2 regions of the Zunongwangia profunda SM-A87 genome follow, and region 1 is predicted to be linked to the other one. Evidence: riboswitches for the same ligand, from Rfam matches in the RefSeq annotation. Region 1 holds a riboswitch; the other holds the start of a gene.
What was found. A riboswitch is a leader RNA that binds a small molecule or an ion and turns the genes downstream of it on or off. The one in region 1 is predicted to bind thiamine pyrophosphate.

Region 1 (4,428 bases):
TATTCTGCCTTTAGTAGCGCAATAATGATATGCACTTAGCTTAGTGGATGCTTATCAACTCCATCATTTTTTTAGTCGTTAAATATTCAAATTCGCGGTTTTTAACCCTAAATTTTTCGTCTAAAATTAGGATCACTGGTAAGCTAAATTCAAAGTTTTCTCGACTAGCTAATAGAAGTGGAATCTGATGAATGCCATTTCGCATGCTTTCGGCTTGTTGATTATAGAATTTCTGGCCCTCAAAATTAATTGTATCAGTACTTTCGGCATTCATTTTAACCGCGTAGAAATCAGAGTTTAATTTTTCAATAATTTCAGCATTTTTAAATGCATTTTGCTCCATCTTTTTGCAGTACACACACCAATCGGCGTAGAAATAGATAAAAGTTTTTTTCGGTTTTCTGGCTAAAGAATCTTCTAATTGCTCAAAATTCAACCAGTTTATAGTATTGACTTTCTGGCTATAGCTGAGTATGGGCAAGGCTAAGAAAAGGATGAATATTTGAAGATTTTTAATCATTTTTTTAGCCATTACTATTTACTGTAAACTGTAACTTTCTATTTATCCTTCAGCTTTTTTAACTGCAAATCATTTCCGTCGAATTCGGCATAGGTATAATGTGTAATCCAGTCGCCGGTATTGATATATTTAGAATCTTCTTTCAGCTTAATTTCCATAGGTAAATGGCGGTGACCAAAAAGAAAATAATCATAATGTTTAGTTTCCAGTTTACGCCTACAATACTGGATTAACCATTCGTTATCTTCACCTAAGAATTCAGCATCTTCATCTCCTGAGATGAGCTTATTTTTTACTGAAAAATATTGGGCTAACGGAATGCCAATATCAGGATGCAGCCAACGATACAACCATTTTGCAAAGGGATTGGTAAATACCTTTTTCATCCGCTTATAGCCATAATCTCCCGGACCAAGTCCGTCCCCATGACCTATTAAAAAATTCTTTCCGTTAAATTCAAATTCCTGTGCTTTGCGATAGGTGGGGATATTTAGTTCTTCTTCAAAATAATTTTCCATCCATAGGTCGTGATTTCCGATGAAAAAATAGATGGGAATACCACTGTCTTTTAGTTCGGCCAGTTTTCCTAAAACTCTAACAAAGCCTTTAGGCACAGCATGTTTATATTCAAACCAAAAATCAAAAAGATCACCTAGCAAAAAAATAGCAGCGGCATCTTCTTTAATTTCATCCAACCATTTAACGAATATCGCCTCTCTGGGTTTACTGGCTTCTTTGGTGGGAGCACCTAAGTGATTATCACTACTAAAATATACTTTTTTTCCTTCGGGAATGATCATTGCTCGTTACTTAACTTTTACAAAGTTAACAGAAACTTGTAAAGCACGATTAGTTTCTGTTTTCAGAATACGCTATTAATTTCTGGAGGTCTTTTATCGAACCACCGTTAGTTACTTTAAAACCGTTTTCTTTTAAAATTTTGCTGGCTTTTACACTGCGTATTCCATGTGCGCAATAGGTGATATAATTAAGCTCTTTATTTAACTTTTTAAGGCTGTCTGAATTGATAATGCCCAGCGGAAAATTAATGGCATTTTTTATATGTCCCTGTTTAAATTCCCTTGGAGTGCGAACATCTAAAATTTGAAACTGACTAATATTCTTTCCTTTCAGCGATTGGTCTCTTTTTCTGTTGTTATAGTTTTTCAGCACAAAATAGGAGCCCAACAGTATTACGATGACAATGGCAGGAATAATCGGATTCATTTTTTAGTTTAATCAGTAAGATATCAAAAGTCTCGAAAATCAAGATTTCTAATTATCAATTGCATACCACTCTGCAAAGCTGCTTTCGGTTTCCTGAAGTTTTAAAGAATGTAGTTGAATATGATCCGGTAAATGTTTCTTTATTTTTTCAGCAAAATCAATTACCATATTCTCACTGGTGGGTTGATAGTCTACTAAAATTACATGATGACCACGGTTTTTTAATTCTTTGGCAAGCTCGATATGTGGGGTGTTTTGATTAAAAACTGTAGCATGATCAAATTGGTCTACAATTTCAGATTTCACGATCTTTTTTAGATCACCAAAATCGATTACCATTCCGTATTTTACATTTTCAGTATCTGTGATTGGCTCTCCAATAACAGTTACGCTAAGTTTATAACTGTGGCCGTGAACATTGCGGCACTTGCCATCATAGCCGTAAAGCGCGTGTCCTGTTTCAAAAGAAAATTGTTTGGTAATCCTGATTTTTGCCATACCGAAATTTTAAGTCTGCCTTGTGTAATTATTTTCCCTGTAAAATTTAAGCTGAAATTATATAAGATCGACTCTGGATTTTTCAGGGAATATTTAAAAGCAAAGGTATTAAAAGTGTATCCAATTTTGAAGATTATAGCTTCAGCATTTTTTTATCCCGGAAAATTTGAGTTAACTTTGAAGATGTAAACTTTAGGGGTGCCAATTAAATTTGGCTGAGATAACACCCTTTGAACCTGATCCAGATTAGCATCTGCGAAGGAAAAAGCACGAAAATTTTGAATCGAATATGGCCAATATCAGGCTGAAATCTTTTTGATTTGTTTAAAAACCAGACTTACTATTTATAATCTGGTTTAAGAGTAAAAATTAAATTTCGGTTCATAGCTCGTGGATTTACCACGAAATTACTCACTTTTCTTCAGGGACAATTCCCCTTGGTTTACAGCTATTAAAAATCTAAGGATATGATAACTGTAAACGTAAACAACCAAAATCATTCTTTTAAAGAACCGGTAAAGCTTGATGAACTGCTGGAGCAGCTGAATATTCAGCCTTTAGGAATTGCCATCGCTATTAACAACGAGATTATTTCTAAACCCCAATGGGAGCATACCCTGTTGGAAGAAGGGAATAACGTACTGGTGATTCGTGCTACGCAGGGTGGTTGATTGATTTACAATAGTAATCGAATTTTAAAAATCAATCTAAACCTTTTTAGTATGAAACCTAACCAGTTACCACGGGGAGAAGCCATAAGCAGAACGCCTTTTCCCAACTCAGAAAAAATTTACGTAAGAGGGCAGCTTCACGAAAATGTGAATGTGCCGATGCGTAAGATCAATCTAGATGATACCGTCGATAAATTTAACGGTATCCGAACGCCAAATGAGCCTGTTTTGGTGTACGATACCAGCGGTGCTTACACCGATCCTAATGTAGAGATCGATGTTCGCCGGGGTTTAAAACCTATTCGTCAGCAATGGATTGCTGCCAGGGAAGATGTGCAGCAGTTAAGCAGACTTTCCTCGGAATACGGCCGGCAACGAGAGGAAAATAAAAAGCTGGAGAAACTTCGGTTTCAACGAATCAGGAAACCTTTAAAAGCAAAGCCGGGACAAAATGTTACCCAAATGCATTATGCACGTAAAGGAATAATTACTCCTGAAATGGAATTTATTGCTATTCGTGAAAATCAGAAACTTCAAGAAATAAATCAAATTACTCAGCAACATCCGGGAGAGAGTTTTGGAGCTAGTATTCCCAAAGTGATCACTCCTGAATTTGTTCGGGATGAGGTAGCGAAAGGACGTGCAATTATCCCTAGTAATATTAACCATCCTGAAAGTGAACCTATGATTGTAGGGCGAAACTTTTTGGTAAAGATCAATGCCAATATTGGGAATTCTGCCGTAAGTTCTTCGATTGAAGAGGAAGTAGAAAAAGCGGTTTGGGCATGTCGTTGGGGTGCCGATACGATCATGGATCTTTCTACCGGAAAGAATATTCACGAAACCCGTGAATGGATTCTTCGGAATTCTCCGGTACCCATCGGAACAGTACCTATTTATCAGGCTTTGGAAAAAGTAAATGGAAAAGCTGAAAATCTTACCTGGGAGATCTTTAGAGACACTTTAATTGAACAAGCCGAACAGGGTGTCGATTATTTTACCATTCATGCCGGAGTTCGTTTAAAATATATCCCGCATACTGCAAAACGGCTCACCGGTATCGTGTCTCGGGGAGGTTCGATCATGGCAAAATGGTGTTTGGCGCATCACCAGGAAAGTTTTTTATACACGCATTTTGAGGACATCTGCGAAATCATGAAAGCTTACGATGTAGCTTTTTCACTGGGCGATGGTTTGCGTCCTGGTTGTATTGCAGATGCGAACGATTATGCGCAGTTTGCCGAATTAGAAACGCTTGGCGAATTAACCAAAATTGCCTGGAAGCACGATGTACAATGTTTTATTGAAGGTCCCGGGCATATCCCCATGCACATGATTAAAGAAAATATGGACAAGCAGTTGGCAGAATGCGGGGAAGCGCCTTTTTATACACTAGGGCCATTAACAACCGATATTGCACCGGGTTATGATCATATCACTAGCGGAATTGGTGCCGCAATGATCGGCTGGTACGGTTGTGCGATGTTGTGTTATGTGACGCCAAAAGAGCAT
Region 2 (4,428 bases), 2.0 Mb from region 1:
GCTAATGCTCTCCCAAAATTTTCCAGATAAGCCGAATCCTGACTCATATAAAACTGAAATTTTTCTAATGCCAAATCACCGTCCATTAATTCGGTTATAAAAGGCATTTCAATAATTCGATTATAAATTGGCCGTATAGTTTGCCAGGTTTCTTTACTCCAACTCATTTTTTATTAATTTTAGTGGGTTAAAAAAGTGATTTAAAGGGCCATTTCCTTTTCCGGTTTTTACATTTTTTCCGTGATAGATAGCACTATGTGCAAATTCCTGTCCCAGTTTTACCGCTTCAATTAGGTTTTTACCTGTGGCTAGATAAGCAGCAATTGCAGAGGATAAGGTGCATCCAGAACCATGAGTGTTATTGGTGTTGAACTTCTCGAATTCATAATCGTAAACTTTCCCATCTGGTGTAAAGTAAAGCGAGGTTATTTTATCGCTCCTTAGATGTCCGCCTTTCATCAAAACAGATTTGCAGCCAAGATTCATTATTTTCTCACCTGCTTTTTTCATATCAGCCAAATTTTCGACTTTCATTTTAGCTAACACCGCAGCTTCATCCATGTTGGGAGTGATTACATCGGCTAATGGAAATAACTTTTCAATAATTGTTTCAATCGTTTGGTCTTCAATTAATTTATGCCCGCTTGTCGCAACCATTACCGGATCAAAAACCAAAGGTGTTTTTGGATATTTTTGTAGTGCCGAAACAATGCTTTCAACTAGTTCTGGCGTATGTACCATTCCTATTTTTACGGCATTAGGGAATATATCTTCAAAAATGCTGTCAATTTGTTCAGACACCGCCTGGTAAGGGATGGGGAAAATATTTTTTACTCCGGTCGTATTCTGGACGGGAAGTGCTGTTAAAACAGAAGTGGCATAACAGCCCAAAGCCGAAAAAGTTTTAATATCGGCCTGTATTCCGGCACCGCCACTACCATCAAAACCTGCGATGGTTAAAGCTGAAGCATACTTATATGTTTTCATTCCGATGTTTATGAATTTGAGTTTTAATATTTTTAGCTGTTTTTTCAGGGTATTTTGAAGCGCAAATCGCTGAAACTACGGCAATACAGTCGGCACCTGCTTTTATAATTTCACCGGCGTTACCGGCATCCATACGACCAATGGCAATTAGCGGTTTGGTGGTTAATGTGCGTATTTTTTTGATCCCTTCAATGCCCCATTCAGTTACCGTATCGGTTTTGGTGGCGGTGCTGTAAACTGGACTAATTCCCAGGTGATTGGCCACTTCCGTTTGCTCGTTTTTAAGTTGCTCCAAATATTCTATAGAGTAACCAATTGCTTTATGCTTATCCCATTGCTGCTTAATTTGGGTGGGAGGAATATCATTATTACCTACATGTATTCCAAAAGCATCTACCGCTTTTGCCACCTCAAGATTATCATTGATGATAAGCGGAATTTTATATTGATCCGTTAGTTGTTTAAGCGCTTCGGCTTTTTTTATAAATACCGAAGTACTTAAATTTTTCTCGCGTAGTTGTATAATGTCTACGCCGCCCTCAATAGCCATTTTAGCAACCTGAAGCAGCGGATAATGAACACAGCTTTCTTCTGCAATAACCAGATATAATTGATAGGGAAAATCTGGATGCATTATTCGCCTATTTTAAGATGAGAACGAAATTCCTCTTCGGTAATATTATATAATTTATCGAGTAAAGTTAGTTGCAGACTTCCCGGTCCTGAGGAACTTTTAGCAGCAATTTCACCACAAACACCTATTAAGGCCATAGCCGCCACAGTGGCTTCAAATTTATTTTCTAGTATTGCGGCAAAAGCAGCGGTAAGCGCCGAAGCCGAGCAACCCATACCGGTAACTTTAGCCATAAGAGCATTACCATTTTTAAGAGAAAGCTTTTGGTCCTTACCAATAATAATGTCGGTTTCACCCGAAATACAAATTACAGCACCAAACTCTTTCTGTAAAGAAGTAGCTGCTTCTATAGCTTCATCACTTTCGGCAGTACTATCTACACCTTTGGTAGCGATATTAGTAGCTTTGGCTAAAGCCATAATTTCAGAAGCATTGGCTCTGATAATCGTAGGTTTCAATTCCAGCAATTTAGCTATGATTTCATTGCGATAGGATGTTGCTCCTGCACCAACAGGATCTAAAACCCAGGGTTTGCTCAGTTCATTAGCTTTTTTAGCAGCATTGATCATACTTGTACTCCAGTATTCATCTAAAGTTCCGATATTAACCACAAGAGCCTGACAAATGTTTACCATATCTTCAATTTCAGACTGGGCATGGGCCATTATAGGAGAAGCACCTGCTGCCAATAAGGCATTAGCGGTATTATTCATCACCACATAATTGGTGATATTGTGAATTAAAGGGACTGATGTTTTTAAGCGCTGAATATGTGGCCACAGAATATTTTCCATATTAATTTAGTTTTTTGGCTTTGGAAAAATATTCAAATAAAAAGTATAGGAGTATGCACCCACAAAACTTTTCCCTACGACGGTCTAAACCGCATCAGGTTCAAAGGGACTCTCTCAATTCTTTTCAGAATACCCCCAAAGCGATATAAAAGTAATTTAAATTTTAGGGCTGATGAAATTTTTAAGGAAATAATGCCATTACCCCTCAAATTTTATTGATTATTGTTTCTCATTGAAACATTAATTATTGTATATTTAGCAAAAATTGAATCAAAATATTAAGAATGACGGAGTATTATTTAGCTATTCTTTAGATACTGTTAAATAGTCTCTGGTATTAATTTAGACAAGTAATGACAGGTTTAAAGAATTTATGTAAGGCAGGAGTGTTTTTTATAGTACTCACTTCATTTTCAATGTTTGGACAGCGCCAGTTTGGTGGAGCGACTTTGTACACGGTAAGAGATGAAATGGCTACAGCACCAGAAGAAACGATAGATGAGGTTTCTGAAATTGGTTATTTATATATCGAAGCTGCCGGATATAGCGATGGGAAGTTCTATGGAATGACTCCTAAAGAATTTAAAAAATTACTTTCTAAATACCATACAAAACCATTAAGTAGTCATCAGGGTGGGGTGACTATGGAAAATGTGGATCAAATGATTAAAGATGTAAAAAAGGCCGGCTTCAAATATTTTGTGATCCCAGTGCCACCCATGGGTAGATTTACTTTTGATCCTGAAACCCAAACTATGGGAATGGATGATGATCTGGATTTTTTAGTAGAAACTTTTAATACCATAGGTGAGAAATGTAAAAAAGCTGGATTAGCGCTTTTGTATCATAATCATGATTTTGAGTTTAAGGAAAATGAGAACGGGATTGTACCTATAGAATACTTCCTGGAAAATACAGATCCCGAATTGGTGAATTTTCAAATGGATTTGTTTTGGGTAACCAAAGCAGGTGCAGATCCTGTGACATATTTTAAAAAGTATCCTGGGCGCTTTAAATTATGGCATGTAAAGGATATGGATGAAGAAGGCAAATTTGCTCCGGTAGGAGAGGGAACTATAGATTTTGATAGAATCCTGAAAGAAAGAAAAGCATCCGGAATGAAATATTATATCGTTGAGCAGGATATGACTTTTGACCTGAAACCGCTTGAAGCTATTAAAATTAGTCACGATAACCTTAAAGATTTCGGTTTTGATAAAGTGAAATACAAAAAATAAACTTACGAAATATAAGCTTTTAACGTCTTCCAAGTTGTAATGGAAAACCCTCTAAAGTTTTGGCTAAAGAGGGTTTTTATGTATAAATAACTTTAAAACTTAAAATGCTTTCTTAAGCAAGGCATTTTTTACAGAGATCATTTTCAAAATCAAAAAATGTATAGCATATTTTTTTAATGCCATCGTAAACTTCACAAATGGTATTTTCAACAAATTTGTTGAGGTTTTTTAATTCAGCATTTACTTCAGCATCCAATAAAGCATCGGTGAGCAATACATAAGTATTACTTGCAACCGAATTTTTTAGTAAATGATGTGCTTCAATGACTGTTTGTCCATAAAGCTTTTCGAATTTACCAATATTATATTGCGCCAGGGCGCCATAATGCGCTATTAGTTTTAAGGAAAGATCAATATTTAGCTCAAATTCTTCTTCTAAAAAATTCACTTCCTGATTAAAAACCTCTTTCATTAAACAAAACTGGTGAAGAATATCTTTCGCCGATATTCTTTTTCCATATTTGAAAAACAATACCGCGTCACCTTCAATTTCTGAAATCTGAAGGTCTAATACATTACTCTTTATAATGGCATTGAGTAATTTAGATATAACCAGTTTGCCGGTAGCGACATCTGTAGTCTCTACAAATCGACTAAAACCACTAATATCGGGTATAATAATGGTACCTTCAACTACTTTGGATTCATATATATTTTGATTGATAAGGAAGGGAAGCTGTCTGGTAGTTGTTCTATTCATAGCAATTTTTATTAG

Region 2: it holds a riboswitch for thiamine pyrophosphate, as region 1 does, so the genes downstream of both, thiM (hydroxyethylthiazole kinase) here and thiS (sulfur carrier protein ThiS) in region 1, are expected to answer to the same signal.

Annotation. Positions count from the first base shown of each region.
Region 1 covers NC_014041.1:129,758-134,185, forward strand. The annotation lists gene ZPR_RS00640 (hypothetical protein) at 1-25, shown strand, start outside; gene ZPR_RS00645 (thioredoxin family protein) at 41-520, opposite strand; gene ZPR_RS00650 (UDP-2,3-diacylglucosamine diphosphatase) at 559-1,320, opposite strand; gene ZPR_RS00655 (rhodanese-like domain-containing protein) at 1,370-1,747, opposite strand; gene ZPR_RS00660 (6-pyruvoyl trahydropterin synthase family protein) at 1,796-2,245, opposite strand; TPP riboswitch at 2,430-2,526, shown strand; gene thiS (sulfur carrier protein ThiS) at 2,713-2,916, shown strand; gene thiC (phosphomethylpyrimidine synthase ThiC) at 2,968-4,428, shown strand, end outside.
Region 2 covers NC_014041.1:2,118,574-2,123,001, forward strand. The annotation lists gene tenA (thiaminase II) at 1-167, opposite strand, end outside; gene thiD (bifunctional hydroxymethylpyrimidine kinase/phosphomethylpyrimidine kinase) at 154-987, opposite strand; gene thiE (thiamine phosphate synthase) at 974-1,621, opposite strand; gene thiM (hydroxyethylthiazole kinase) at 1,621-2,415, opposite strand; TPP riboswitch at 2,470-2,562, opposite strand; gene ZPR_RS09370 (sugar phosphate isomerase/epimerase family protein) at 2,769-3,653, shown strand; gene ZPR_RS09375 (DUF2652 domain-containing protein) at 3,766-4,413, opposite strand.